3 regions of the Streptomyces flavalbus genome follow, and region 3 is predicted to be linked to each of the others. Evidence: predicted binding sites of a transcription regulator. Region 3 holds the regulator's gene; each other region holds the start of a gene.
What was found. The regulator HrcA, encoded in region 3, represses chaperone genes, less so after heat shock. The targets are predictions, from matches to a motif close to TTNGCACTCNGNNNNNCNGAGTGCNAA.
Positions count from the first base shown of each region.

Region 1 (10,023 bases), 1.0 Mb from region 3:
CACGCTCGCCGCCCTCGCCGCCGTCCTGGTCGCCGCCCCGTTCGTCGCGGCCTGGCAGTACGAGGCGCACCGCCGCGCGGTGTCCGCGCAGGCCGCGGCTCCGGCGGGCCGCCCTGGCCCACGGCTCGCGCCGCCGCCCGTACGGCACCCCGCCGCACCCGTCGTCCTCGCCTACCACGACGTCGCCCCGGACTCCAACAGCCACTACGCCGTCACCCCGGGGCAGTTCGACGCCCACCTGTCCGCGCTGCGCGCCGCGGGCTACCGCTCGCTGTCCTCGGCGGAGTTCCTGCGCTACCTCGCCACCGGCCGCGCCCCCGCGCCCCGCACCGTCTACCTCACCTTCGACGACGGCACCCGGGGCCTGTGGGCGTACGCGGACCCGGTCCTCGCCAAGCACCGGATGCGGGCCGCGACGTACCTGATCACCGGCGTGGTCGGCACCCGCCGCCCCTACTACCTCACCTGGGCCGAGATCGGCCGGATGGCCGCCTCCGGCCGCTGGGACTTCCAGGCCCACACCCACGACGGCCACCGCCGCGCCGCCGTCGCCGCGGACGGACGGCAGGGCTCGGTGCTCGCCAACCGGCTCTGGCTGGACGGGAGCCGGCGGCTGGAGACGCCGGGCGAGTACCGGGCGCGCGTCGCCCGCGACCTCGACCGCTCCACCCGCGCCTTCGCCGGGCACGCCCTGCCCGCGCCGCGCCTGTTCGCCTACCCCTTCTCGGAGACGGGCCGCGCCTCCAACCTGCCGGGCGGCGGTACGGCCGTACTCGACCGGCTGCTACGGCAGCGGTACGCCACCACGCTCACCAACAGCGCCCCGCGCCCACTGCCCGCCGGACCACGGGCGGCAGCCGCAGGTCTCGTGCAGCGCCTGGAGGTGGGGGCGGGCACGACCCCGACGGCCCTGCTGCGGAGCGTGCGCGCGTGGTCGACCGCCGTGCCGGGGGACGAGCCGGAGCCGCTGCGCCACGCCGGGCGCTGGACGTTCCCGGACGGCCAGGACGGCGGCCTGGCGGCACTGACGGAGACGGGTTCGGCGCGGCACCGGCACCTGTCGGCCGCGTACCGCCCGCTGTCCACCGCGGACTGGGGCACCTACCGGGTCACGGCGCGCGCCGACCGCCTCGGCGGCCCGGACACCGGCGTCTCCGTCGAGGTGGGCCACGGCAGCCTCCACCCGGCCACGCTCACGGTGAGCCGCGCCGGGCTGCGGTTCGTCCAGCGGGGCCCCGGCGCGGACCCGCCGAAGGTGACGAGCAGACGGCTGGCGCCCGCCACGGAACGGGAGGTGGCGCTGCGGGTGACGCCCGGGTCCGTACGGATCACGGTCGACGGCACCACGCTCACCCTCCCCCGCCCGGAGGGCGTGCCGCCCGCCGAGACCAGCGGCGGCATCGCGCTGGGCGTGCGCAACGAGGACCCGGACGGCGCCTGGCCGCGCTTCAGGTCCGTACGGATCGGTCCCTGAGGAGACCTGAGGAGCTCTGAGGACACCCGAGGTCACGCCCGAGGGCGGCCCCCCTGTCACCAGGAGGACCGCCCTCGATGTCGTACCGCTGCCGTGCTACGGCGGTGAACTGCCGATCCTGGAGGATCAGAAGTCCATGTCACCGCCCGGCATACCGCCGCCACCGGCGGGCGCGGCGGCCTTCTCCGGCTTGTCGGCGATGACGGCCTCGGTGGTGAGGAAGAGCGCGGCGATGGACGCGGCGTTCTGCAGCGCGGAACGCGTCACCTTCGCCGGGTCGATGATGCCTTCCTTGATCAGGTCGACGTACTCACCGGTCGCGGCGTTCAGGCCGTGGCCCGGGGTGAGGTTGCGGACCTTCTCCACCACGACGCCGCCCTCGAGACCGGCGTTGACGGCGATCTGCTTCAGCGGGGCCTCCAGGGCCAGCTTCACAGCGGCGGCACCGGTGGCCTCGTCGCCCTCCAGCTCCAGCTTCTCGAAGACCTGGGACGCCTGGAGCAGGGCCACGCCACCACCGGCGACGATGCCCTCCTCGACGGCGGCCTTGGCGTTGCGCACGGCGTCCTCGATGCGGTGCTTGCGCTCCTTCAGCTCGACCTCGGTGGCGGCACCGGCCTTGATGACGGCCACGCCGCCCGCGAGCTTGGCCAGGCGCTCCTGGAGCTTCTCGCGGTCGTAGTCGGAGTCGGAGTTCTCGATCTCGGCGCGGATCTGGTTCACGCGACCGGCGACCTGGTCGGCGGAACCGGCACCGTCGACGATGGTGGTCTCGTCCTTGGTGATGACGACCTTGCGGGCGCGGCCCAGGAGGTCCAGGGTCGCGTTCTCCAGCTTGAGGCCGACCTCCTCGGAGATGACCTCGCCACCGGTGAGGATGGCGATGTCGCCGAGCATGGCCTTGCGGCGGTCACCGAAGCCCGGGGCCTTGACGGCGACGGACTTGAAGGTGCCGCGGATCTTGTTGACGACCAGGGTCGACAGGGCCTCGCCCTCGACGTCCTCGGCGATGATCAGCAGCGGCTTGCCGGACTGCATGACCTTCTCCAGGAGCGGGAGCAGGTCCTTGACCGAGGAGATCTTGGAGTTGGCGATGAGGATGTAGGGGTCCTCGAGCGACGCCTCCATGCGCTCCATGTCGGTCGCGAAGTAGGCGGAGATGTAGCCCTTGTCGAAGCGCATACCCTCCGTCAGTTCGAGCTCCAGACCGAAGGTCTGGGACTCCTCGACGGTGATGACGCCTTCCTTGCCGACCTTGTCCATGGCCTCGGCGATCAGCTCGCCGATCTGGGTGTCGGCGGCGGAGATGGAGGCGGTGGAGGCGATCTGCTCCTTGGTCTCGACCTCCTTGGCCTGGTCGAGCAGGGCGCCGGAGACGGCCTCGACGGCCTTCTCGATGCCGCGCTTCAGGGCCATCGGGTTGGCACCGGCGGCGACGTTGCGCAGACCTTCCTTGACGAGGGCCTGGGCGAGGACGGTCGCGGTGGTCGTACCGTCACCGGCGACGTCGTCCGTCTTCTTGGCGACTTCCTTGACCAGCTCGGCGCCGATCTTCTCGTACGGGTCCTCCAGCTCGATCTCCTTGGCGATGGAGACGCCGTCGTTGGTGATCGTGGGGGCGCCCCACTTCTTCTCGAGGACGACGTTGCGACCCTTGGGGCCGAGCGTCACCTTGACGGCGTCCGCGAGCTGGTTCATGCCGCGCTCGAGGCCGCGCCGCGCCTCCTCGTCGAACGCGATGATCTTGGCCATGTGAAGTGGTCCCTCCAGGACTGGGGGTGATTCCTTCGGACCGCGCCCGCGCCCGCGACGGACGGCTCGCCTGCCGTGTGGTTCCTTGCCCCACCTGGCCTGCGGCCTCACCGACCCGGTCCTTCTTTGTCACTCTCACCTTCAGAGTGCTAACGCCAATGATTAGCACTCGACCCCGTCGAGTGCAAGGCGCGCCCGCGAAGCGGGCACGGCGCCGGGCACCGCGCCGGGCACAGCGAAGGGCCCGCACCGGCGGCGGATGACGCCTCCGATGCGGGCCCTACGCGGAAGAATGTTCAGGCGGTGACGCGAACCATGTCGGCCTGCGGGCCCTTCTGACCCTGCGAGATCTCGAACTCGACCCGCTGGCCCTCTTCCAGGGTGCGGTAACCGTCCATCTGAATCGCGCTGTAGTGGACGAAGACGTCCGCACCACCGTCGACCGCGATGAAGCCGTACCCCTTCTCCGCGTTGAACCACTTGACGGTGCCCTGAGCCATGCCTAACTCCCCTATTACTGGCCCTTGCACAGATCCACACTTCGCGGACCCGGGTCAGACCTCACCCCCCGTGGATCGGGGGCGTGCGCCGGAACGCGTCGACCGCGGCTGAATGTATCTGTCCAACTGCCGTCTGCAACAGGTCAGTCGGACGAGAAATCCGGGCAGCACCGGTCGGGAATTTGCCGAGAATTCACCAGAATTCAGGGCAAGTCGGGCCCGACAAAAGGATTGAATGGCGCAAAGGTGGCACACACTTTGGCTACTTCTTATCGCACGCGGAGCCGGAACTCATAGCCACTCGGCATCCGGAAGGCGACCCGTTCCCCAACTGTACCGCGCTCAATCACACGGAATGACCCCCTCCGCTTTTTGCGAAGGGGGTCACAGAGGGGGCGCGGGCGACGCTCGGCGGGGCTCAGCCTCCGGCGACCGCCGGGATGATCGACACACCGGCGCCGTCCGGGGTGGCCGTCTCCAGCCCCTGCTCGAAGCGCACGTCGTCGTCGTTGACGTACACGTTCACGAACCGGCGCAGCTTGCCCTGGTCGTCGAGGACGCGGGCGGCGATGCCGGTGTGGTTCTTCTCCAGGTCGGAGATGACCTCGGCGAGGGTCGCGCCCTCGGCGGCGACCTCGGCCTGGCCGCCGGTGTAGGTGCGCAGGATGGTGGGGATGCGAACGGTCACGCTCATGCGAGGCCAGCCTCTCGGAACGACTCCAGGTTGGGACGGATGGTCGCGGTCAGACCGGTACCGGCCACCGCGTCGAGGGTCTTCAGACCGTCACCGGTGTTGAGGACGACGGTGGTCAGCGTCGGGTCCAGGACCCCCGCCTCGATCAGCTTGCGCGTGACGCCCACCGTCACACCACCCGCCGTCTCGGCGAAGATGCCCTCGGTCCGCGCGAGCAGCTTGATGGCGTCGACGATCTCCGCGTCCGTGACGTCCTCGACGGCGCCGCCCGTGCGCCGGGCGATGTCCAGCACGTAGGGCCCGTCGGCCGGGTTGCCGATGGCCAGCGACTTGGCGATGGTGTCCGGCTTCTGCGGCCGTACGACGTCGTGCCCGGCCTTGAAGGCGGTGGACACCGGCGAGCAGCCGAGCGCCTGCGCCCCGAAGATCTTGTACGGCCGGTCCTCCACGAGGCCCAGCTCGACCAGCTCCCGCAGCCCCTTGTCGATCTTCGTGAGCTGGGAGCCGGAGGCGATCGGCACCACGATCTGGTCGGGCAGCCGCCAGCCGAGCTGCTCGCACACCTCGTACGCGAGCGTCTTGGAGCCCTCGGCGTAGTAGGGCCGCAGGTTCACGTTGACGAACCCCCAGCCCTCGCCCGCGGGGTCGCCGATCAACTCGGAGCAGAACCGGTTGACGTCGTCGTAGTTGCCCTGGATGCCGACCAGCTCGCCGCCGTAGACGGCGGCCATGACGACCTTGCCCTGCTCCAGGTCGTGCGGGATGAACACGCACGAGCGGAACCCGGCCCGCGCGGCGGCGGCACCGACGGCACCGGCGAGGTTCCCGGTCGACGAGCACGACAGGGTGGTGAACCCGAAGGCCCGCGCCGCCTCCAGCGCCTGCGCGACGACCCGGTCCTTGAAGGAGTGCGTCGGGTTACCGGAGTCGTCCTTCACATACAAACCGCCGGTGACGCCCAGCTCCCGCGCCAGGTTCCGGGCGTCGACGAGCTTGGTCCAGCCGGGGTTCAGGTTGGGCTTGTCGGCCACGTCGGCCGGAACGGGCAGCAGCGGCGCGTAACGCCAGATGTTCGCGGGCCCGGCCTCGATCCGCTGACGCAGCTCTTCGGCGTCGTAGGCGGAGAAGTCGTAGGCGATCTCCAGCGGCCCGAAACACTCCTCGCAGGCGAAGACGGGCCCGAGGGGTACCCGGTGTCCGCACTCCCGACAGGAGAGCGCCGCGGCGGGACCCAGGTCAACAGTGGGGGTGGCGCTTGCAACAGTCTGCACAGCCATGTGAGGCGAGGCCCTTTCTCCTCATCTTCCTCACGACGCATCTCGCCGTGAGACGGATTTGGCACCTTCCCTAGCCGGGAGCCTCGCGGAAGCGGTCGCCATCGACCGGTACGAGAACCGACTGGAGGGTTGCCGGGGCTTCAACGGGCCGTGTCCCTCTGCCCCTCTGGATGAGCGGTATGTGGTTGTGAACGCCGATGCCCCCCGACATGCGATGGTCATCCGCGTTGTTCAAGACTGTAACCGAAGGCCAGGACAGTTGAGATAGTCGTCCGAACCGCGAGATGGATCACACACGCACGCCGTGACCACCTGATCGAACAGTGAGGAGCCGCCAACTGTGCTGGAAGAAGTCGAGCGCTGGCTGAGCACCCGCTCCTGGTCCAAGACCGACCGACCGCTCCACCAGATACTGGCCGCGAAACGCGCGACGGGCCAGTCGGTCAGCGTCGTGCTGCCCGCGCTCAACGAGCAGGAGACGGTGGGCGACATCGTCGCCGCCATCCGCCACGATCTCGTCCACCAGGTGCCCCTGGTCGACGAGATCGTGGTCGTCGACTCCGGCTCCACCGACCAGACCGCCAAGGTGGCCGCCGCGGCGGGCGCCACGGTCGTGCACCGCGACGCGATCCTCCCGCGCGTCCCCACCGTCCCCGGCAAGGGCGAGGTCCTCTGGCGGTCCCTGCTGGCCACCTCGGGGGACATCGTCTGCTTCGTCGACGCCGACCTGAAGGAGTTCTCCTCCGACTTCGTCTCCGGCATCGTCGGCCCGCTGCTCACCGACCCCGGCGTGGACCTCGTCAAGGCCATGTACGACCGGCCCCTCGCCGGTACCGGCGGCCAGGGCGGCCGGGTCACCGAACTCATGGCCCGCCCCCTGCTCAACATGCACTGGCCGCAGCTCGCGGGCTTCGTGCAGCCGCTGGGCGGCGAGTACGCGGCCCGCCGCACGCTCCTCGAACAGCTCCCCTTCCCCGTCGGCTACGGCGTGGAGCTGGGGATGCTGGTCGACAGCCTGCACCTGGTGGGCCTAGACGCCCTCGCCCAGGTCGACGTGGGCGTCCGCAAGCACCGCCACCAGGACGGCCAGGCCCTCGGCCGGATGGCGGCGGCGATCTACCGCACCGCCCAGCTCCGGCTGGCCCGCGGCCATCTGATCCGGCCGTCCCTCACCCAGTTCGAACGCGGGGAGGACGGCTTCGAGCCACGCACCTACTCCGTCGACACCGAGGAACGGCCGCCGATGGTGGAGATCGCCGAGTACGCCTCCCGCAAGGTGGCGTGACCCGGCCAGCGTGCCGTACCGCACGTTTGAGCGTTTCCGGGCCGGGCTAGGTTGAGGCGTATGGCTTCCACGCAGGCTGCACAGGTGCTGGTCGCATCCAACCGCGGCCCGGTCTCCTACCAGGTGGACGAGGACGGCTCGCTGCACGCCAGACGCGGCGGCGGCGGGCTCGTCTCCGGACTCTCCGCGATCGGCCCCGACGCGGGCGCGCTCTGGGTCTGCTCGACCCTGGGCGACGGCGACCGCGAGGCGCTGCGCCGCGGCGTCTCGGAACCGGGCGTCCACATGCTGGACATCCCGGCGTCCGTCCACACGGCCGCCTACAACGGCATCGCGAACTCGGTCCTGTGGTTCGTCCACCACATGCTGTACGAGACCCCCGTCGCCCCCACCTTCGACGCGGAGTTCCGCGCCCAGTGGGACTCCTACGCCACCTACAACCGCGCCTTCGCCGAGGCACTGGCCGAGCAGGCGGCGCCCGAGGCGAGCGTGCTCGTCCAGGACTACCACCTCACCCTGGTCCCCGGGATGCTCCGCGCCCTCCGCCCCGACCTGCGCATCGGGCACTTCTCGCACACGCCCTGGGCGCCCCCCGAGTACTTCCGCGTCCTCCCCGACGACATCGCCGCCGAGATCCTCGACGGCATGTTGGGCGCCGACCGCCTCGGCTTCCTCACCCGGCGCTGGGCGGACGCCTTCACCGCCTGCTGCGAGGCGCTCACCGACGGCCTCGGCGCGACCCGGGTGGGCGTGCACGGCCTGGGCGCCGACGCGGACTTCCTCCGCGACCGGGCCCACCAGCCGGACGTGGCGGACCGGATGGACGCCCTGCGCGCGGAGATCGGCACGGCACCCGACGGGAGCCCCCGCAGGACGATCGTGCGCGTGGACCGCACGGAACTGTCCAAGAACATCGTCCGGGGCCTGCACGCCTACCGGCACCTCCTCGACACCCGCCCCGAGTGGCACGACCGCGTCACCCACGTGGCGTTCGCCTACCCGTCGCGGCAGGACCTCGCCGTGTACCGCGACTACACGGCGGAGGTGCGGCGGGTCGCCGAGCAGATCAACGCCGACCACGGCACACCGACCTGGACGCCGGTCATCCTGCACGTCAAGGACGACTTCGCCCGCTCCCTGGCGGCGTACCGCCTCGCCGACGTGGCCCTCGTCAACCCCATCCGGGACGGCATGAACCTCGTCGCCAAGGAGGTGCCGGTCGTCTCCGACGACGGCTGCGCGCTCGTGCTCTCCCGGGAGGCGGGGGCGTACGAGGAGCTGTCCGAGGACGCGATCGCGGTCAACCCCTACGACGTCGTCCAGACGGCGGACGCGCTGCACGCCGCCCTGACCCTGCCGCCGGGCGAGCGCGCGGAGCGCACCAAGCGGCTGGCCGCGGCGGCGACGGCGCTCCCGCCGACCCGCTGGTTCCTGGACCAGCTCAACGAACTGAAGCGGTGACCTGACGGGGCGGCCGGGGACGGGCCCCGGCCGCCGCGGGCCTCACACCGCGGCGCCGGCCAGGGACGTGAGGAGGTCGATGACGCCCTCCGGGCCGAGGACCGTGAGGTCGGCCTGGTCGCGGAGGGCGGGCACCTCCTCGGAGCCGCTGCTGCACACCAGCACCCCGAACGTGCCCTCGGCGCGGAGCCGGGTCACGGCGGCGAAGGCGGGCAGGTCCCCGAGGTCGTCGCCCGCGTAGAGGACGGACTCCGCGCCAATCTCCCGGACGTGGTCCAGCAGGGCCATGCCCTTGTCCATCCCCGCTGGCCGCAGCTCCAGCACCAGCCGCCCCGGCTCCACGACCAGCCCGTGCCGCGCCGCCAGCTCCCCCAGCGGCTCCCGCAGCACCTCGAACGTGCCCTGGGGATCACGCGCCCGCCGGGTGTGCACGGCGACGGCCCGCCCCTTCTCCTCGACCCACGCGTCGCCGTCCGCGACGCCCAGCCGCTCCAGCACGCCGGGCAGCTCCGCCCGTACCGCCGCCACACCCGCGTCCGGCGGCGGCGCCGTCACCTTCCCGGTCACCGCGTCCCACCGCTCGGCGCCGTAGTGCCCGAGCACCACCAGGTGCTCCAGGCCCGCCACGCCCGCGAACCCCCCGTAGCGCACGGCGACCTCGGCCGGACGGCCGGTGATCACCACCACGGACGCCACCTTCGGCGCCAGCGAGGCCAGCGCGGGCACCACCCCCGGGTGCGCCCGTGCCGACTCCGGGTCGGCGACGATCGGCGCCAGCGTGCCGTCGAAGTCGAGGGCGATCACCGCGCGCGAGGGCCGCGCCAGCATCGCCTCAAGGCCGTCACGCCCGGCCTGCGTACCCGGCGTGGGAAGAGATCCGCTCGGTTCGCTCATGAGAACGACCCTATCCACGAGACGCCCCACGCAACCGCACCCGCGACGCTCACCGCTCCCCCCGCCGGGCCTCCCGCACCCGCCGCAGCCGGTTCACCGTCACCGGGTCGTGCGCCACCGCCCGGGGGTCATCGAGCAGCGCGTTCAGCAACTGGTAGTAGCGCACCGGCGCCATCCCCAGCTCCTCGCGTATCGCCCGCTCCTTGGCCCCCGGCCCGGGGAACCCCCGCCGCTCCAGCGCCAGCACGTCCCGCTCCCGCCGCCCGAGCCCTTCCTGCTCACCCATGCCAAGCACCGTACAGAGGGCCACTGACAACGAGGGTCCTACGCCCCCGAAGCCGCGCCCTCCGCCGACACGGCCGTCCCCGCGATCTTCCCGAGCACCCCGGCCGGGCTCCCCCCGCTGGTCACCGCGGCCCCGATCCGCCGCTTCACGTCCGCGCTGACCGCGGCCCACGACGTCTTCCCCACGGGGTACAGCTCGGACAGCGGCAGCTCCTCAAGGAACGGCTGGAGGTCCTTGTCGGTGTCGGCGCCCGCCATCGTCTGGGACGCGGAGTTGGTCACCGGCAGCAACTGGTACTCACGGGAGAAGGCGAGCACGTTCTCCTCGCTGTAGACGAAGTCGAGGAACTCCCCGACCTCCCGCCCGTGCCCGTTCTCCTTGAAGGCCGTCATCCAGTCCG
Region 1 covers NZ_JBHTEB010000001.1:3,686,423-3,696,445, forward strand. Annotated here, with positions in the region: gene ACFQZ6_RS16450 (polysaccharide deacetylase family protein) at 1-1,474, shown strand, start outside; gene groL (chaperonin GroEL) at 1,601-3,226, opposite strand; gene ACFQZ6_RS16460 (cold-shock protein) at 3,523-3,726, opposite strand; gene ACFQZ6_RS16465 (MoaD/ThiS family protein) at 4,145-4,420, opposite strand; gene thrC (threonine synthase) at 4,417-5,697, opposite strand; SAM riboswitch class I at 5,716-5,874, opposite strand; gene ACFQZ6_RS16475 (glucosyl-3-phosphoglycerate synthase) at 6,038-6,982, shown strand; gene ACFQZ6_RS16480 (alpha,alpha-trehalose-phosphate synthase (UDP-forming)) at 7,043-8,443, shown strand; gene otsB (trehalose-phosphatase) at 8,486-9,337, opposite strand; gene ACFQZ6_RS16490 (DUF3263 domain-containing protein) at 9,387-9,623, opposite strand; gene ACFQZ6_RS16495 (extracellular solute-binding protein) at 9,662-10,023, opposite strand, start outside.
Region 1: groL (chaperonin GroEL) is a predicted target of HrcA. The motif match lies at 3,389-3,415, and genes of this name have one in related genera.

Region 2 (10,023 bases), 2.1 Mb from region 3:
GTCAGCGTGCCGACCTCCCGCTCCCGCAGCAGCGCCTTCAGCTTCTTGACGTTGAAGGGCAGGTGGTCGGTGATCTCGTACCCGGCGGCGTACGGCGTCGGGCGGACGGTGTCGGTGGTGACGTACGCGATCGTCGCGTCGAGCAGCCCGCCGTCCAGCTCCTCGGCCACCTCGGCGACCAGGTGCGCGCGGATGACGGCGCCGTCCGGCTCGTACAGGTACCGGCCCACCGGCCGCACGTCCGGATCGGGCAGCCCGCGGCCGACGAGCGTGCGCGGACCGGGCAGCAGGGTCGCGCGGACGGCGCCCGGCTCCGTCCCGAACCACAGCACCGCCTCCTTCACGTCCCCGCCGTCCGAGACCCACTCCGCCTCGGCCTCCGGCGGCACCGCCTCGTGCGGGATGCCCGGCGCCACCTTCAGCGCGGCGCGCGGGGCCCGCGCGGCGGCGCGCACGGCCCACGACAGCGGCGGGGAGTACGCCTCCGGGTCGAACACGCGCCCCCGCCCGCCCCGGCGCGCCGGATCGACGAACACGGCGTCGTACGACGCCACCTCCACCTCCGTGACGTCCGCCTGCCGCACCTCGATCAGACCGGCGAGCCCGAGCGCCTCCGCGTTGGCCCGCGCCGCCGCCACCGTCACCGGGTCCCGGTCCACGGCCAGTACCCGGATACCGGCGCGGGCCATCGCGATCGCGTCCCCGCCGATCCCGCAGCACAGGTCCGCCACCGACGTCACGCCCAGCTCCGTCAGCCGCCGCGCCCGGTACGCCGCCACGCTCGCCCGCGTCGACTGCTCCACGCCGTTGGGCGTGAAGAACATCCGCGGCGCGTCCTCCGCCCCGAACTTCGCCACCGCCCGCTGCCGCAGCCGCGCCTGCCCCAGCGCCGCCGACACCAGCTCGGCGGGGTGCTCACGGCGCAGCCGGGTGGCGACGGCCAGCTCCTGGGCGGGATCGGTGCCGCGCACCGCGTCGAGGAGGGCCAGGCCCTCGGGGGTGCGGAGGGCGGCGAGGGGGTCGTTCAGCGGTTCGTTCACGGCTTCATTGTCTTCGGTCCGTGGTCCGCGCTGTCGGCCAGTCGGTGGATGGTGCGGGTGGGGCGGCGGTGTCGTCGGGGCCCGGGGCGGGGGTGCTGCGAGGATCCCGCACCATGCGAGTAGTAGGACAAAACGCTGTACGACAAGGTGACGAGAGGGGGAGGGTGTGGGCGGGGCGCGCCCTGCTGCTCGGCCTCGCCGCCACCGCCACGATCGCCTCCGCCTGCGCCCCCGGCACCCTCGGCAGCGGCTCCGAGGCCGGTCCCGCCCCCGGCCAGCAGCCCCACCTGCACGCCCCGGAGGCCCGCGCCCTGCACTCCTACGCCACCAGGCTCCAGTCCGCGTACACCGCGCGGGTGGCGGCGTCCGTGCGCTGGCGGCTGCGCAGGGTGCCGCTGACGGCCCCGCCGCCGCCCGCCCGCAAACCCCGCATCACCACCCGCGACGGCTTCGAGGTCGACGGCCACCGGAACCTGAACCTCCCCCCGGTCTTCACCACCGTCCCCACCCGCCACAAGGTCGTCTTCCTCACCATCGACGACGGCGCCGAGAAGGACCCCGAGTTCCTGCGCATGATGCGCGAGCTGCGCGTCCCGTACACCGCCTTCCTCAGCGACTACCTGATCAAGGAGGACTACGGCTACTTCCGGCGGATGCGCGCGAACGGCGTCACCCTCAACAACCACACCCTCCACCACCCCGCCCTGCGCGGCCTCCCCTACGACCGCCAGAAGCGGGAGATCTGCGGGATGCAGGAGGTCATGCGCGAGCGCTACGGCACCCGCCCCACCGTCTTCCGCCCGCCGTTCGGCAGCTACGACAAGACCACCCTGCTGGTGGCGAAGTCCTGCGGCATCAAGTACGTGCCGCTGTGGAGCGAGGAAGTCTTCGTCGACCACTGGGACTACCGCGAGTGGGACCGCGACCTGCACCCCGGTGACATCGTCCTCAGCCACTTCCGGGGCCGCGAGCACTGGAAGGGCACCATGCCCGACATGATCCGCCGCTTCCTCGACAAGGTGACGGCGAAGGGCTACGCGGTGGCCCGCCTGGAGGACTACCTGTGAGGCGCCGGGCGGCCGTGCTCCCGCTGCTGCTCCTGACCGCCGTCGCCGCCGGGTGCGCTGAGCAGCCCGCGCCCCGGGTGGACGCCCGCGCGGCGGGCACCGAGGCCCGGCTGCCGCCCGTCGTCGACCGGGTGCCGACCCGGGACCCGGTCGTCTTCCTCACCTACGACGACGGCGCCGAACGCGACCCGCGCTTCGTCGACACCATCCGCGACCTGCGGCTGCCGGTGACCCTGTTCCTCACCGACCGGGTCGCGGGCCCCGGTTACGGCCACTTCGCGCGGCTCCGCTCGGTCGGCGCGGGCCTGCAGAACCACACCCTCGACCACACCGCCCTGCGCGGACTGCCGTACGCCGGGCAGCGCGCCGAGATCTGCGGCCAGCAGCACAAGCTCCACGCCCGCTTCGGCGTCCGCCCCCGGCTGCTGCGCCCTCCGTACGGCACCCACGACGTCACGACCCGCCGCGCCGCCGCCGACTGCGGCATCACCACCGTCGCCCTGTGGCGGGCCGCCGCCACCGACACCGGCCTGCGCTACACCCACGGCCCGCACCGCCTCCTCCCCGGCGACATCATCTCCGTGACCCCGGACGACGCCGACCGCGCGGCGGTCGTGACCCGCACGGAGCGGGTACTGCGGGAGGTGGCGAGGGCGGGCCTGAGGGTGGGCCGCCTGGAGGACTACCTGCACCCATCCAGCCCGTCCGGCGCTTGAGGACGAGGCCGTCCAGGCCGAAGCGGGGGCCAGGGGGCGGCACCCCCCGGAGGCCAGCACCCACGCCGGGTGCCGCAAACGAACCGGCGTTCACCAACAAACCCCGCGCCGCGCCGCAGGCAATTGGCACTCCGCTTGACCGAGTGCTAATCGCGGTCATAGTCTCGGGTCTGGCACTCCCCACCGGAGAGTGCCAACCACGCGACGGGCAGGTCCGGCACCCGCGACGACGGATCGACCTGGTCGCCACCTCAGACAGTTAACCCCGTGAGATCTCCGAAGGGGGAGGTCGGATCGTGACGACCGCCAGCTCCAAGGTTGCCATCAAGCCGCTCGAGGACCGCATCGTGGTCCAGCCGCTGGACGCCGAGCAGACCACGGCCTCTGGCCTGGTCATTCCGGACACCGCCAAGGAGAAGCCCCAGGAGGGCGTCGTCCTGGCCGTGGGCCCGGGCCGCTTCGAGGACGGCAACCGTCTTCCGCTCGACGTTTCCGTCGGCGACGTCGTGCTCTACAGCAAGTACGGCGGCACCGAGGTGAAGTACAACAACGAGGAGTACCTCGTCCTCTCGGCCCGCGACGTCCTCGCGATCATCGAGAAGTAGTTCACCCGAAGCACCTTGCTTCACACTGCGCCCCTGGCTGCCCCCGCGACCGATAACGAAGCCGGGCGCCCGGGGCGCAGTGTCTTTACCCCCAGCTTTCTAGCTTTCCGAGAGGGCTCCCGCTGCCATGGCGAAGATCCTGAAGTTCGACGAGGACGCCCGTCGCGCCCTTGAGCGCGGCGTCAACAAGCTGGCCGACACCGTGAAGGTGACGATCGGCCCCAAGGGCCGCAACGTCGTCATCGACAAGAAGTTCGGCGCCCCCACCATCACCAACGACGGCGTCACCATCGCCCGTGAGGTAGAGGTCGAGGACCCGTACGAGAACCTGGGCGCCCAGCTCGTGAAGGAGGTGGCGACCAAGACCAACGACATCGCGGGTGACGGTACGACCACCGCCACCGTGCTGGCCCAGGCGCTGGTCCGCGAGGGCCTGAAGAACGTCGCCGCCGGTGCCTCCCCGGCCGCCCTGAAGAAGGGCATCGACGCGGCCGTCGCCGCCGTCTCCGAGGACCTGCTCGCGACCGCCCGCCCGATCGACGAGAAGTCCGACATCGCCGCCGTCGCCGCGCTGTCCGCCCAGGACCAGCAGGTCGGCGAGCTGATCGCCGAGGCGATGGACAAGGTCGGCAAGGACGGTGTCATCACCGTCGAGGAGTCCAACACCTTCGGTCTTGAGCTGGACTTCACCGAGGGCATGGCCTTCGACAAGGGCTACCTGTCGCCGTACTTCGTGACGGACCAGGAGCGCATGGAGGCCGTCCTGGAGGACCCGTACATCCTCATCAACCAGGGCAAGATCTCCTCCATCCAGGACCTCCTGCCGCTGCTTGAGAAGATCATCCAGACGAACTCCTCCAAGCCGCTGCTGATCATCGCCGAGGACGTCGAGGGCGAGGCCCTGTCGACCCTGGTCGTCAACAAGATCCGCGGCACCTTCAACGCCGTCGCCGTGAAGGCCCCCGGCTTCGGTGACCGCCGCAAGGCGATGCTCCAGGACATGGCGGTCCTCACCGGCGCCACGGTCATCTCCGAGGAGGTCGGCCTCAAGCTGGACCAGGCCGGTCTGGACGTCCTCGGCACCGCCCGCCGCGTCACCGTCACCAAGGACGACACCACGATCGTCGACGGCGCCGGTCAGAAGGCCGACGTCGAGGGCCGCGTCAACCAGATCAAGGCCGAGATCGAGAACACCGACTCCGACTGGGACCGCGAGAAGCTCCAGGAGCGCCTCGCGAAGCTCGCCGGTGGCGTGTGCGTGATCAAGGTCGGCGCCGCCACCGAGGTGGAGCTGAAGGAGCGCAAGCACCGTCTGGAGGACGCCATCTCCGCGACCCGCGCCGCGGTCGAGGAGGGCATCGTCTCCGGTGGTGGCTCCGCCCTGGTGCACGCGGTCAAGGTCCTGGAGGGCAACCTCGGCAAGACCGGCGACGAGGCCACCGGCGTCTCCGTGGTCCGCAAGGCCGCCGTCGAGCCGCTGCGCTGGATCGCGGAGAACGCGGGCCTTGAGGGCTACGTCATCGTCTCCAAGGTCGCCGAGCTGGAGAAGGGCAACGGCTACAACGCCGCCACCGGCGAGTACGGCGACCTGCTCAAGGCGGGCGTCATCGACCCGGTGAAGGTCACCCGCTCCGCCCTGGAGAACGCCGCCTCCATCGCCTCCCTCCTCCTCACGACCGAGACCCTGGTCGTCGAGAAGAAGGAAGAGGAAGAGCCCGCCGCCGGCCACAGCCACGGCCACGCTCACTGACGCGCCCCGTACGTCAGCTCTGAGGCCCGGCACCCCGCGAAGGGTGCCGGGCCTCCGGCCGTCCACGGCTCCCGCTCTACCGTTCCAGTTCCTCCAACGCCCCGAGCTGGTCCATCAGCCCCAGGCGGTCGTACTGCCACCAGCCCTCGACGATCTTGCCGTGGTCTCCGAAGCGGAAGATCGTCGTGCCGGTCATGGTCGCGTTCCTGCCGGTGGAGGGGATGCCCAGGAACTCGCCCTTCTGGGTGCCCCGCCAGGTCCAGCGGTTGCAGACGCGGTCGCCGTCCGCGAGCTGGTCGTGGAGTTCGAAGGTGAAGTCGAAGGCGTCGCGCCACATCTCCATCTCGCGGCGGATGTGGTCCATGCCGATGTTGTCCTCGACGTTGGCCGGGTCGTGGTCGTGGTAGTTCTCGGCCAGCACCTCGTCCATCGGCGGCAGTTCGGCGGTGTCGGCGGCGAGGAGGTCGTAGAACCGCCGCGCGGTCGCCTTGAGGAGCTGCTCGTCCCGCACCACGTCGAGGTCCGTGAACGTCGGCGGCTCGTCGCAGAGGGCCACCATCTCCTGGAAGATCCGGTCCGTCTCCGGCAACTGGGAGTTCTCCATCGCCTCCTCGTACGACGGGAACTCCACGATCTCGACGAAGTGGGTGCGGTCGGACCGGTCGCGGCCGATCACGTCGTGCGTCGCGGTCCGTTTCCCCTTGGTCTGCTCGACCCACCTGTCCATCAGCCGGTCCATCTCGTCGAACCGGCTCGTCCTGCAGTCGATGAGCTGTACGAAGGTCATGGCGCCACCTCCCGGCCGCCCGGGTATCCGGTTTGCCTGGGTTTGTCACGGCCATTCTCCCACCGGGGTGGGTGGGCGCTACCGCGGAACGTGCCCCACCGCGGAACGTGCTCCTGCTCCGGAAGGTGCTCCTACTGCGGGCCGTACTTGCGGCCCGTCTTCGAGGTGATCCCACCCAGCAGCCCGCGCGGCACCACCTTCACGACGCCCATCAGCGCCTTGTAGCGGGCGTCGGGGACCGACACCGTCTTGCCGCGGGACAGGTCCGCCAGCGCCGACGCCACCAGCTTGTCGGCGTCCAGCCACATCCAGCCGGGGATGTTGTCGGTGCCCATCCCGGCCCGCTCGTGGAACTCGGTGCGCACGAACCCCGGGCACAGCGCCATCAGCCGCACCCCGCTGCCCGCCAGGTCCCGCGCCACGCCCTGGGTGAACTGCACGACCCACGCCTTCGACGCGCCGTACGTCCCGCGCGGCACGAACGCCGCCACCGAGGCGACGTTGACGACACCGCCGCGCCCGCGCTCCCGCATCGCCGCGACCGCCGCCGAGGTCAGCCGCAGCACCGCCTCGCAGTGCACCTTGAGCATGGTCAGCTCGTCGGCCATCGGGACCTCCAGGAAACGGCCCTTGTTGCCGAACCCGGCGTTGTTGACCAACAGGTCGACGGGGTTCCTGCGGTCCCCGAGCCGGTCCGCCACCGCCTCGATGCCCTGGTCCGTCGACAGGTCCGCCGTCAGCACCTCCGCCTCGATGCCGTGCCGGTCGTGCAGCTCGGTCGCCTGCTCCCGCAGCCGTCTGGTGTCCCGGGCCACCAGCACGAGGTTGTGCCCGTCAGCCGCCAGCCGCCGCGCGAACGCGGCGCCGATCCCCGCGGTCGATCCCGTAATCAGAGCCGTTGTCATGGCCCAAGATTAGTTACCGGGACCCCTCTCGTCCGCCGCCCGTACCGCCCCCGCGGGCCGCTTCCGGCCAACGGGCGGCGAGGCGAACGCACTTGACCGAGCGTCACCCGGCGCGTTCAGGAGCCGTACTTCGCGGCGTACTTCCGCGCCGTCGCCAGTTCCTCCGGGTGCAGGGCGTCACCCGCCGCCAGCAGCCTCGGCAGCAGCTCGCGGTGCGTGGTGCCCGCGCGGAACGACAGGGCCACCGTCACCTCGTGGTCCGGCCGGTGCACGATCTCCACCGGGTCGCCCGCCTGGATCTCACCCGGCGTGATCACCCGCAGGTACGCCCCCGGCGCCGCCTTCTCCGTGAACCGCCGCACCCACCCCTTCTCACCCATGTGGCCCTGGAACGTACGACAGGGAATCCGGCCGCTGGTGACCTCCAGGACCACCTCGTCGCCGACCCGCCACCGCTCGCCGATCAGCGCGCCGGAGACGTCGAGGCCCGAGGTGGTGAGGTTCTCGCCGAAGGCGCCGTTCGCCAGCGTGCGGCCCAGCTCGCGCTCCCAGTCGTCGAGGTCCTCGCGGGCCACGGCGTACACGGCCTGGTCGTCGCCGCCGTGGTGCCGGGTGTGGCAGATCGCGTCCCCGGCGAGGCCGCTGCCGCCGACGCCCTTGGGTCCGGGTGCCGCCACCCGTATCGGCCCGTCCACCGGGCGCTTGTCGATGCCGGTCAGGCCGTCCGGCTGGTCCGTGTAGGGCACGGCCGTGGCCTTGCCGAGGTTCACCGAGAGAAGCTTCATGGGCGCACGGTAGGCGAGCGGTCGTCAAAGTGTCGACGCCTTATTCACCGCCGTACCCAAGGCTGGCTTATGCTCAAGGGGTGATCGAGGCTCGTCATCTCCGTGTGCTGCGCGCCGTCGCCGCCACCGGTTCCTTCTCGGCGGCCGGGCGGGAACTGGGCTGCACCCAGCCCGCCGTCAGCCAGCAGATGAAGGCGCTGGAGGCGTCCGTCGGCACCCCGCTGGTGGTGCGCAGCGGCCGGGAGATGCGGCTGACGCAGGCGGGCGAGGCGCTGGTGCGGCACGCGGCGGGGATCATCGCCGGGCTCACCGCCGCCGAGGAGGAGGTCGCCGCGATCGCCGGGCTGCGCGCCGGGCGGGTCCGGCTGGTCTCCTTCCCCAGCGGCAGTTCCACCCTCGTACCGACCGCGCTCGCCGCGCTGCGCGCCGCGCACCCCGGCACCCGGGTCTCGCTTGAGGAGGCCGAGCCGCCGCAGTCGGTGGCGCTGCTGCGCGAGGGCGACTGCGATCTGGCGCTCGCCTTCCGCTACGAGGGCGCGGCGGGCGCCGAGGAGTGGGACGACCTCGTCGTCCGGCCGCTGCTGACCGACCGGCTGGTGGCGCTGGTGCCCGAGCGGCACCGGCTGGCGCGCGCGGAGTCCGTCGCCATCGGCGAACTCGCCGGGGAGCCGTGGATCGCCGGGTGCCCGCGCTGCCGCGGGCAGTTGGTCGAGGTCTGCGAGGGGGCGGGCTTCACGCCGCGCATCGACTTCGCCACGGACGACTACCCGGCGGTGGTCGGCCTGGTCGGCGCCGGTCTCGGCGTCGCGGTCCTGCCCCAGCTCGCGATCGAGTCGGTACGGCCCCGGGGTGCCCGTGCGGTGGCGCTGGAACCGGCGGTGCGGCGGGAGATCGTCGCGCTGACGCTGCCCGACCTGGCCCAGGTGCCCGCGGTGGCGGCGACGCTGGACCAGCTCACGCGGGCGGCGGCGCGGTAGCGGGCGCCTGACCTCGCGAAGCGAAAAGGGCACGCGTGCGCGTGCCCTCGGCGGTAGTGGCGGGTGCGTGGCGGGTGCCGTGCGGTAGGGGCGGGTGCCGTGCGGAAACGTTCCTTCAGTCGTTCGGAGCCCCGGCCTGTCCGCCGGGGGCCGACGCCGACGCCGAGACCAGCCGGTGCCGGGCCCGCCCCATCAGCTCCTCGCGCTCGTCCTCGGTCAACCCGCCCCACACGCCGTACGGTTCACGGACCGCCAGCGCGTGCGCCGCGCACTGGGCGCGCACCGGGCACCTCATGCAGACCTCTTTGGCCGAGTTCTCTCGGGCGCTCCGTGCCGCCCCGCGCTCGCCCTCCGGATGGAAGAAGAGCGAGCTGTCCACCCCGCGGCAGGCAGCCAGGAGCTGCCAGTCCCACAGGTCCGCGTTCGGTCCGGGAAGGCGGGAGAAATCTGCCATTGCGTGACCCCTTGTAGCCGTTCTGGGCGGATACGGTGCCCACGACCGTACAACTACGATCTAAGGAGATGAAAATATGACTCATTGCGAATCTAGCCTCAGACACCAGCAGATGGGAAGAAATACGGCTAAATGGGGCATGGTTGTGATGAAAGCTTGAGGGTCTGCCGCGCGTGTCTGCGCTGTGTCCGCCCCCTCACGTAGAGTGCCGAAGACGGCGCACGGCCCCGTAACTCTTTCGAGTGACCGTCGTTGAGAGTGCGGAGGCGGTTGAAAACACAAGCGCTCGGGCAGGCGTCCGAGACGGTCGACCGCACAGGTGACGATTCGTACCAGCCTGGAGGCTCAAGGTGACGCGCATCAGCTGCGGAGGACGGCCATGACATCCGTCCTCGTCTGCGACGACTCCCCGCTTGCCCGAGAGGCGCTCCGCCGCGCGGTCGCGACCGTGCCCGGCGTCGAGCGCGTGACGACCGCGGCCAACGGCGAGGAAGTCCTCCGCCGCTGGGGCGCCGACCGCTCGGACCTGATTCTGATGGACGTACGTATGCCCGGCCTGGGCGGCGTCGAGACGGTGCGGCGGCTGCTGTCCGCCGACCCCGGTGCGCGCATCATCATGCTCACCGTCGCCGAGGACCTGGACGGCGTGGCCCTCGCGGTGGCCGCCGGTGCCCGCGGCTACCTGCACAAGGACGCCTCCCGCGCGGAGCTGCGCGCCACGGTGACCCAGGCCCTCGCCGACCCCACCTGGCGGCTCGCGCCCCGGCGGCTGCGCTCCGCCGAGATGGGGGCGGCTCCCACGCTCACCGCGCGGGAGATCCAGGTGCTCGAAGGGATGAGCCACGGGCGGTCCAACGCGGAGATCGGCCGTGAGCTGTTCCTCTCCGAGGACACGGTCAAGACCCACGCGCGGCGGCTGTTCAAGAAGCTCGGCGCG
Region 2 covers NZ_JBHTEB010000001.1:4,792,708-4,802,730, forward strand. Annotated here, with positions in the region: gene ACFQZ6_RS21760 (class I SAM-dependent methyltransferase) at 1-1,028, opposite strand, end outside; gene ACFQZ6_RS21765 (polysaccharide deacetylase family protein) at 1,154-2,107, shown strand; gene ACFQZ6_RS21770 (polysaccharide deacetylase family protein) at 2,104-2,823, shown strand; gene groES (co-chaperone GroES) at 3,120-3,428, shown strand; gene groL (chaperonin GroEL) at 3,556-5,178, shown strand; gene ACFQZ6_RS21785 (ester cyclase) at 5,255-5,965, opposite strand; gene ACFQZ6_RS21790 (SDR family NAD(P)-dependent oxidoreductase) at 6,097-6,870, opposite strand; gene ACFQZ6_RS21795 (MOSC domain-containing protein) at 6,987-7,655, opposite strand; gene ACFQZ6_RS21800 (LysR family transcriptional regulator) at 7,736-8,632, shown strand; gene ACFQZ6_RS21805 (WhiB family transcriptional regulator) at 8,748-9,086, opposite strand; gene ACFQZ6_RS21810 (response regulator transcription factor) at 9,466-10,023, shown strand, end outside.
Region 2: groES (co-chaperone GroES) is a predicted target of HrcA. The motif match lies at 2,947-2,973, and genes of this name have one in related genera.

Region 3 (10,023 bases):
ACCCTCGGTGGGCAGTTCGGCGGTGGCCAGCGGCGCGTCACCGCTCTCGTGGAGTACGGCGGCGAAGTCCGCGTCGGCCAGAAGTGAGGCAACCTGCCTGCTCGTCGCCGCGTCCGCGACGTCGGGGAAGCGGACCCGGCGGGACTGCTTGCCCGCCTCGCGGGCGGTGGCCCGCCACTTGCCGAGCGCCTTCGCGCCGCGCTCGCCCTTCCACTGGGTGACGCAGCGGGCCGCCGCCCACGGCACGATCGCGTCGACACCGACCTCGGTCATGGTCTCCACGGCGAGTTCGCCCCGGTCGCCCTTGGGCAACGCCTGCACGACCGTGATCCGGGGCCCCTCCTCGGGCTCCTCCCGCACCGCCGTCAACTCCGCCACGACGAGCCGGTCCTTGCCCTCGGCGGCCTTGACGACGCCCTCGGTGAACCGTCCGCGCCCGTCGGTGAGGACGACGGCCTCACCGGGCCGCAGCCGCTTCACGGAGACCGCGTGCCTGCCCTCGGGCCCGTCGAGGACGAACTCGGCGCCGACCGCGTCGAGCTGGTCGGCCACGAACACCGGCGCGGTCATCAGCCCCGCCCTCCCGTCGACAGCGCCGTCCGCGCCGCGTCGAGTTCGGCGGCGAGGACCTCCACGAGCTGCCCGGCGGGCAGTTGCCGGGCCATCCGGTGGCCCTGCCCCGCCCACAGCGCCATGCCCTGCGCGTCCCCGGCCCGCGCCGCCGCCTTCCGCAGCGGCGAGGTCAGGTGGTGCACCTCCGGGTAGGCGGCGGGCGCATACGGCCCGTGCTCCCGCAGGAACCGGTTGACCAGGCCGCGCGCGGGCCGACCGGAGAACGCCCGGGTCAACTCGGTGCGCACGAACAGCGGGTTGGTCAGCGCCTCCTTGTGCACGGCGTGGGCGCCGGACTCGTCGGTGGCGAGGAACGCGGTGCCGAGCTGCGCGGCGCTCGCCCCGGCGCCGAGCACGGCGGCGATCTGGCTGCCGCGCATGATGCCCCCGGCGGCGACGAGCGGCACGCTGACCGCCTCCCGCACCTGGGCGAGCAGGGACAGCAGCCCGATCCCGGCGCCGTCCCGCTCGGGCAGGTCACGGTGGGTGCCCTGGTGGCCGCCCGCCTCGACGCCCTGCACGATCACCGCGTCCGCCCCGGCCTGCTCGACGGCGACGGCCTCGTCGACGGTGGTGGCGGTGACCAGGGTGACGGTCCCGGCGCGGCGCAGGGCGGCCAGCACGTCGGGGGCGGGCACGCCGAAGTGGAACGACACCACCGGCACCGGGTTGTCCAGGAGCACGGCGAGCTTGGTCTCGTAGCCGTCGTCCCGGCCGCTGTCGGGGTCGCCCAGCTCGGTCTCGTACCAGACGGCCTCACCGGCGAGCTGATGGGCGTAGACGTCGACGGCGGCGGCCTCGGCATACTCGGGCTGCGGCATGAAGAGGTTGACGCCGAAGGGGTGCTGGGTGAGGCTCCGCAGTTGCTTGATCTCCTGGTACATCCCGTCGGCGGTCTTGTACCCGGCGGCGAGGAAGCCGAGCCCGCCCGCCTCGGACACGGCTGCGGCGAGGCGCGGCACGGAGACGCCGCCCGCCATGGGGGCCTGCACGATCGGAAGGGCGAGGAGATCGGTCAGTGCGGAGGACATGACCGCATGTTGTCACGTCCTCCGCGGCAGTCCGAATCGGGTCTTCCGCAGGCATATGCCTAGGGAAGACCCCGCACGTCAGCGAGGCGCCAGCAGCGGGCCCAGCGGCCGTCAGGGGCGCCTTTCAGCGACCGTCGAACGTGTCCCTCAGCGACCGCCGAAGGTGTCCCTCAGCGACCGTTGAAGGCGTCCTTCAGCCGGGAGAACAGGCCCTGCTGGCCGGGCTGGAACTGCCCCTGCGGGCGCTCCTCGCCGCGCAGCTTGGCCAGTTCGCGCAGCAGCCGCTCCTGCTCGACGTCCAGCTTGGACGGCGTCTGCACCTCGACGTGCACGATGAGGTCACCGCGCCCGCCGCCACGCAGGTGCGTCACACCGCGCCCGTGCAGCGGGATCGACTGCCCGGACTGGGTGCCGGGGCGGATGTCGACCTCCTCCATGCCGTCGAGCGTCTCCAGCGGCACCTTCGTGCCGAGGGCCGCCGCCGTCATCGGGAGGGTGACCGTGCAGTGCAGGTCGTCGCCGCGGCGCTGGAAGGTGGGGTGCGGCAGCTCGTGGATCTCCACGTACAGGTCACCGGCGGGGCCGCCGCCGGGGCCGACCTCGCCCTCACCGGCGAGCTGGATGCGGGTGCCGTTGTCGACACCGGCGGGGATCTTCACGGTCAGCGTCCGCCGCGAGCGGACCCGGCCGTCACCGGCGCACTCCGGGCACGGGGTCGGCACGACGGTGCCGAAGCCCTGGCACTGCGGGCACGGCCGCGAGGTCATGACCTGGCCCAGGAAGGACCGGGTGACCTGGGAGACCTCACCGCGGCCCCGGCACATGTCACAGGTCTGCGCGCTGGTGCCCGGCGCGGCGCCCTCGCCGTTGCAGGTGGAGCAGACGATGGCCGTGTCGACCTGGATGTCCTTGGTGGTCCCGAAGGCCGCCTCGTCCAGCTCGACCTCGATGCGGATCATCGCGTCCTGGCCGCGGCGGGTGCGCGAGCGCGGTCCGCGCTGCGACGCCGTGCCGAAGAACGCGTCCATGATGTCCGAGAAGTTCCCGAAGCCGCCCGCGCCGAAGCCGCCCGCGCCACCGCCGCCCGCCTGGGACAGCGGGTCGCCGCCGAGGTCGTAGACCTGCTTCTTCTGCGGGTCCGACAGCACCTCGTAAGCGGCGTTGATCTCCTTGAACCGCTCCTGCGTCTTCGGATCGGGGTTGACGTCCGGGTGCAGCTCGCGCGCGAGCCGCCGGAAGGCCTTCTTGATCTCTTCCTGCGACGCGTCGCGACGCACGCCGAGAACGGCGTAATAGTCCGTGGCCACCTACGACTCCGCCAGGATCTGTCCGACGTACCGTGCCACCGCTCGTACCGCTCCCATCGTTCCCGGGTAATCCATGCGGGTCGGTCCGACCACGCCGAGTTTGGCTACTGCCCTGCCGCCCGAACCGTAGCCGACCGACACCACCGACGTGGAGTTGAGCCCCTCGTGGGCGTTCTCGTGACCGATACGGACGGTCATGCCCGGATCCTTCGCCTCGCCCAGGAGCTTGAGGAGCACGACCTGCTCCTCCAGGGCCTCCAGGACGGGCCGGATCACGAGGGGGAAGTCATGTCCGAAGCGGGTGAGATTGGCGGTGCCGCCGATCATCAGCCGCTCCTCGTTCTCCTCGACGAGGGTCTCCAGCAGGGTGGAGAGCACCGTCGAGACCGTGCCGCGGTCCTCGACGTCGAAGGCTTCGGGCAGGTCCTCGACGAGGGTGGGCACGTCGGTGAAGCGGCGGCCCGCGACCCGGCTGTTCAGCCGCGCCCGCAGGTCCGCCAGCGACGTCTCACCGAACGGCGCCGGGCAGTCGACCATCCGCTGCTCGACCCGCCCGGTGTCCGTGATCAGCACCAGCATCAGCCGCGCCGGGGCCAGCGCCAGCAGTTCCACGTGCCGCACCGTGGACCGGGTCAGCGACGGGTACTGCACGACGGCGACCTGCCGGGTGAGCTGCGCCAGCAGCCGCACCGTGCGCGCCACGACGTCGTCGAGGTCGACCGCGCCGTCGAGGAAGTTCTGGATCGCGCGCCGCTCGGGCGCGGTCAGCGGCTTCACCTCGGCCAGCTTGTCGACGAAGAGCCGGTAGCCCTTGTCGGTGGGGATGCGCCCGGCGCTGGTGTGCGGCTGGGCGATGTACCCCTCGTCCTCCAGGGCGGCCATGTCGTTGCGCACGGTGGCCGGGGAGACCCCGAGGCCGTGCCGCTCGGTGAGCGCCTTGGAACCGACGGGCTCCTCGGTGCCGACGTAGTCCTGGACGATGGCGCGCAGCACCTGGAGCCTTCGTTCACTGAGCATCGCGCACACCTCCAGCGGTCGTCCCCTTGACGCTCCCCCTGGCACTCGCGGCCTACGAGTGCCAGCCTTACCCGGCCCAGTGTACGGCGGTCGGGTACGCCCCCGGCAAGGCCGGTACCACGACGGCGTGCGTGAACGGGCGTTACAGCTAGCGTCGCGGTTATGACGGTGACTTGGGAAGAGCTGGGGTGGGAGCGGCTGGCGCCGGGGGTCGGGCGGTGCCGGTTGCCGGGGTGGGACTGCACGGTGGGGCTGGTGGTCGGGGCGGGCGCGGCCCTGATGGTCGACGCGGGGTCGAGCCTCGCGGAGGGCGCCAGGTCGCGTACGCGGGCGCAGGCGCTCGCCGGTCACCGTGTGACCCATCTCGCGCTCACCCATCCCCACTTCGACCACGTCCTCGGCGCGGCGGCGTTCGCGGGCGCGCAGGTGTACGGCGCGGTCGGCGTGGACGCGGTCCTCGGCTCCCGGTCGGGCCGCGCCGAGCTGCGCGCGGACGCCGTACGGCACGGCCTCGCCGAGCCCCTGGCCACGGAGGCCGCCGAGATCCTGCCCGTGCCCCGCCACCACGTCTCCGGCGAGTGGACGCTCGACCTGGGCAGCGGACGGCAGGTGCTGCTCGCCAACGTGGGGCCCGGCCACACGGCGTACGACCTCGCGGTGCTGGTGCCGGGCGACCCGGAGGTGGTGTTCTGCGGCGACCTGGTCGAGGAGTCGGGGGAACCGCAGGCGGGACCCGACGCCGTACCGGCGAGGTGGCCGGAGGCGCTGGACCGGCTGCTGTCCCTCGGCGGTGAGGACGCGGTGTACGTGCCCGGTCACGGGGCGGTGGTGGACGCGGCGTTCGTGCGGGCGCAGCGGAACGCGCTGGCGGCGCGTTTCGGCGTGTCGCGCTGAGGGCGCGCGGGGGCGTCCATATCGTCATCCGAATGCGCCAGTACTCCGCCGACCTGACCCCACCCTGGAAGAAGCCCCGCCCGGTGCCCGAGGTCCCGGCCGACCCCGGTCTGGTGGTGGAGGAGCCGCGCACCGGCTTCTGCGGCGCGGTGGTCCGCTGCGAGGCGGGCACGGTGACCCTGGAGGACCGCTTCGGCAAGCACCGGGTGTTCCCGCTGGAGCCGCGCGGGTTCCTGCTGGAGGGCGAGCCGGTGACCCTGGTGCGACCGGCGAACGGTCCGGTACGGCCCACCCGCACCGCCTCCGGCTCGGTCGCCGTCCCCGGCGCCCGCGCGCGCGTCGCCCGCGCCGGGCGGATCTACGTCGAGGGCCGCCATGACGCCGAGCTGGTGGAGAAGGTCTGGGGCGACGACCTGCGCGTGGAGGGCGTGGTCGTGGAGTACCTGGAGGGCGTCGACGACCTGCCGGGGATCGTCGAGGACTTCGCCCCCGGCCCGGACGCCCGCCTGGGCGTCCTGGTCGACCACCTCGTACCGGGCTCGAAGGAGTGGCGCATCGCGGAAGCGGTGACGAGCGAGCACGCCCTCGTCGTCGGCCACCCGTACATCGACGTCTGGGAGGCGGTGAAGCCGTCGTCGCTCGGCATCCCGGCCTGGCCGCGGGTGCCGCACGGCCAGGACTGGAAGACGGGGGTGTGCCGGGCGCTGGGCTGGCCGTCGGACAACACGGGCGCGGTGTGGCAGCAGATCCTGAAGCGGGTGACGTCCTACAAGGACCTGGAGCCGGAGCTGCTGGGCAGCGTGGAACGGCTCATCGATCACGTGACCGTGTCCTGAACGTCGTCCGGCCGTTGACAGACCGGGCCTGGTGGGCTGCTCTCCGCCGCTGCGGAGGTGGTCCGTCGATCAGCTCGTCCACACGGCCGAGCAGTTCCTGCTCCCCGCCGAAGCGGGGGTGACCCCTCAGTCCACCAGGTCCCGCACCACCGCGTCCGCCAGGAGCCGCCCGCGCAGCGTCAGCACGGCCCGCCCCTCGTCGTAGGGGCCCTGCTGGAGCAGGCCCTCCGCCAGCGCGCGCCCCGCCGCCGCGAGCCCCGCCTCCCGCAGCAGCGACAGGGGTACGCCCTCCCGGAGCCGCAGCTCCAGCAGGACGCGCTCGACGCGGCGGTCCTCGTCGGACAGCAGTTCGCGGCCCGCGCCCGGTGACCGCCCGTCCGCCAGCGCCGCCGCGTACGCCCCCGGGTGCTTGACGTTCCACCAGCGCACGCCGCCGACGTGGGAGTGGGCGCCGGGGCCCGCGCCCCACCAGTCGGCGCCGCGCCAGTACAGCTCGTTGTGGAGGCAGCGGGCGGAGGCGGAGGTCGCCCAGTTGGAGACCTCGTACCAGTCGAGGCCCGCCCCCGACAGCACCTCGTCCGCGATCAGGTACCGGTCCGCGTGCACGTCGTCGTCGGTCATGGGGACCTCGCCGCGGCGGATGCGGCGGGCGAGCTGCGTGCCCTCCTCGACGATCAGCGCGTACGCCGAGACGTGGTCGGGCCCGGCGCCGAGCGCCGCGTCCAGGGACGCCCGCCAGTCGTCGTCGGACTCGCCCGGGGTGCCGTAGATCAGGTCCAGGTTGACGTGGTCGAAGCCCGCCGCGCGGGCCTCCGCGACGCACGCCTCGGGGCGGCCGGGGGTGTGGGTGCGGTCGAGGACCTTCAGGACGTGCCGCCGGGCGCTCTGCATACCGAAGGAGATCCGGTTGAAGCCGCCCTCGCGGAGCGCCGCGAGGTACGCCGGGTCCACCGACTCCGGGTTCGCCTCCGTCGTGACCTCCGCGTCCGCCGCGAGCCCGAACTCGTCACGGATCGCCCCCAGCATCCGTACGAGGTCGTCGGCGGCCAGCAGCGTCGGCGTACCGCCCCCGACGAACACCGTGCGCACCTCGCGCGGGTCGTCGCCGAGGACCTTGCGGGCGAGGCGGACCTCGTCGGTGAGGGTGGCGGCGTAGTTGTCGCGGGAGGCGAGGACACCGCCGGTGCCCCGCAGCTCGGTCGCGGTGTAGGTGTTGAAGTCGCAGTAGCCGCAGCGGGTCGCGCAGTACGGGACGTGCAGGTAGAACCCGAGGGGGCGGGTCGCCGCCCCGGCGAGCGCGGACGCGGGCAGCGCGCCGTCGGCGGGGACGGGCTCGCCGTCGGGGAGTGCGGAAGGCATGTACCCCATTGTCCGGCATCGGCGCCGGACGCTACTCCGCCTGTAGGACCAGCAGCGCGAGGTCGTCCTCGGGCGGCCGTCCGCCGAAGTCGTGGACCAGGCGCCGGATGCGTTCCGCGATCAGGTCGGCGCCGAGCCCGGCGCATCCGGCGAGCGCGGTCGCGAGGCCGTCCTCGTCGTCGAACTGGCGGGAGCCGCTGCGCCGCTCGGTGACCCCGTCGGTGACGCAGAGCAGGCTGTCGCCGGGCGCCAGCTCGACCGTCTCGCTGGTGTACGTCTCGTCCTCGACGACGCCGAGCAGGGTCTGCGGGCGGGCGGCGGTGCGCACGGTGCCGTCGGGGCGGAGCACCAGCGGCAGCGGGTGGCCCGCGGAGGCGAGGGTGAGGCGGACGCCGCCGACGTCGAGGGGCACCAGTTCGCCGTAGAGCAGGGAGAGGAAGCGGGTCTGCGGGCCCTCGCCGGGCGGGACGGGGCCGACCAGGGCGCGGGCGGCGGCGTCGGCGGCCTCGGTGGCGTCGTCCAGGAGGAGCTGGTTGAGGCGGTCCAGGACGTCCGCGACGCGGTAGCCCTCGCGGGCCAGCAGCCGCAGCCAGGGCCGGGCGAGGCCGATGACGACGGCGGCCTCGGGCCCCTTGCCCTGGACGTCCCCGATGGCGAAGCACCAGCGGCCGTCCCCGGCCGGGAACAGGTCGTAGAAGTCGCCGCTGGGTCCGCCCTGGTCGCAGGGTTCGTAGACGAGGGCGCTGCGCACGCCGGGGATCTCCGCGACCGCGCCGGGCAGCAGTCCGCGCTGGAGCACGGCGCTGATGGTGGCCTGCCGGGCGTACTGGCGGGCGGCGCCGATGGCGAGCGCGACCCGGCGGCTGAGGTCCTCGACGAGGCCGGTGATCTCGTCGGGGAAGCGGGGCAGCCCGGCCCGGCCGATGACGAGGGTGCCGAGGGGACGTCCGCCCGCGGCGAGGCGGTAGGCGAGGGCGGCGCCGTGCGTCCCGCGCGGGCCGAGCGCGGAGCCGGGCCACGGGTAGGGGACGGGTCCGGAGCGCAGGGCGTCGGGCGGCTGCGGCGGGTCCTTCTCCAGGACGCGGCGGAGTTCCTCCAGGTGCTCCTCGCTGCGGTGCCAGACGCGGGCGAGCCGGGCGCCGGACAGCCGGGCACCGGTCGGTCCGCCGCCGTCGCCGCCGCCGCTGCCCCAGCCGCCTCCCCGGCCCATCGCCTCGTCCTCCAGCCAGACGGCGCACCAGTCGGCCAGCCGGGGCACGATGAGCTGGCCGGTGAGCGCGGCGACCAGGTTCTCGTCGAGTTGTCCGGCGAGCAGGTCGGAGGCCTCGGCGAGGAAGGACAGGGCGCCCCGGCCCAGCCAGTCCCGGTCGGCGCCCGAGGCGCGCGGCTCGGGCGCGAGCAGTTCGGCGACGCGCAGGCCGAGGTCGGCCGTCCCGACGGTCCCGTCGCGTTCCTCGGCCGGGAGCCGGGCCCACACGGTCTTGGCGTCGCGCTGGTAGCTGACGCCCCAGGCGTCCGCGAGGGCGGCGACCAGCCGCAGCCCGCGCCCGTGTTCCGGCGCCTCGCGGGGCGGGCGTGCGGGGTGCCGGTCGGTGACCTCCACGACCAGCGCACCGGTGCCGGGCTCCAGGCGGCAGGCGAGCACCACGTCGGTCCCGGCGTGCACGACGGCGTTGGTGACCAGCTCGCTGACGGCCACCATGGCGTCGTGCGCGAGCCGCCCGCTGATCTTCTCGGTGCCGGGCAGGCCGCGGTCGGTCCACTCCCCGAGCGCGGCGCGGACCAGCCCGCGCGCGGTGCCGGGGGCGAGGGGACCGCCGGACAGGGTGGCGCGCAGGTGTGCCGCGGTGGCCGTGTCCGCGGGCCCCTCGGCGGCCAGGGAGACGGTCTCCCGTTGCGTGGGAATGGCCCCCATGGACGGCTCCCCGGACACTCGGACGGACAGACCTCAGTCAATGCCGACAGGGTGACAGAAAGACGGCGCCCATACGCACGGAGTTACCGAAGTGAGCCAACGGGGGTGAGGGAGCTGTAGTACACGAGTCCTAAGCTGGCCGATTCTGATCGGAAGGGGCACGAGGACCGACGCTCGCGCCCCCGCGCCCGCCCCTACGCCTCGCGCGCCCCGGCGTACATCTCCTCGATCAGGTGCCCGTACTCCCGCTCCACCACCGGCCGCTTCAGCTTCAGGCTCGGCGTCAGCTCACCGTGCTCCACGTCGAGGTCCCGCGGCAGCAGCCGGAACTTCTTGATGGTCTGCCAGCGCTGGAGCCCCTGGTTCAGCTCCCGCACGTACCCGTCGATCAGCTCCACCGTGGCGGGCGCCGCGACGACCTCCGCGTACGACTTCCCCGCCAGGCCGTTCTCCCCGGCCCACTGGAGGATCGACGGCTCGTCGAGCGCGATCAGCGCGGTGCAGAAGTTCCGGTCGGCGCCGTGCACGAGGATGTTGGAGACGTACGGGCACACCGCCTTGAACTGCCCCTCGACCTCCGCCGGGGCGATGTACTTGCCGCCGGAGGTCTTGATGAGGTCCTTCTTGCGGTCGGTGATGCGCAGGTAGCCGTCGGGCGACAGCTCGCCGATGTCGCCGGTGTGGAACCAGCCGTCCGGCTCCAGCACCTCGGCGGTCTTCTCGGGCAGCTTGTGGTAGCCCTGCATGATGCCGGGGCCGCGCATGAGGATCTCGCCGTCGTCGGCGATGCGGACCTCGGTGCCGGGCAGCGGCTTGCCGACGGTGCCGGTGCGGTAGGCCTCGCCGGGGTTGACGAAGGACGCGGCGGAGGACTCGGTGAGGCCGTAGCCCTCCAGGATGTGGATGCCCGCGCCGGAGAAGAAGTAGCCGATGTCGGGCGCGAGGGCGGCGCTGCCCGAGACACAGGCGCGCAGCCGCCCGCCGAACGCCTCGCGGATCTTGGCGTAGACGAGCTTGTCGGCGACGCCGTGCTTGGCGCGCAGCCCGAAGGG
Region 3 covers NZ_JBHTEB010000001.1:2,683,101-2,693,123, forward strand. Annotated here, with positions in the region: gene ACFQZ6_RS11965 (16S rRNA (uracil(1498)-N(3))-methyltransferase) at 1-570, opposite strand, end outside; gene ACFQZ6_RS11970 (nitronate monooxygenase) at 570-1,643, opposite strand; gene dnaJ (molecular chaperone DnaJ) at 1,814-2,950, opposite strand; gene hrcA (heat-inducible transcriptional repressor HrcA) at 2,951-3,967, opposite strand; gene ACFQZ6_RS11985 (MBL fold metallo-hydrolase) at 4,130-4,861, shown strand; gene ACFQZ6_RS11990 (DUF3097 domain-containing protein) at 4,894-5,697, shown strand; gene hemW (radical SAM family heme chaperone HemW) at 5,824-7,056, opposite strand; gene ACFQZ6_RS12000 (SpoIIE family protein phosphatase) at 7,088-8,971, opposite strand; gene ACFQZ6_RS12005 (AMP-dependent synthetase/ligase) at 9,166-10,023, opposite strand, start outside.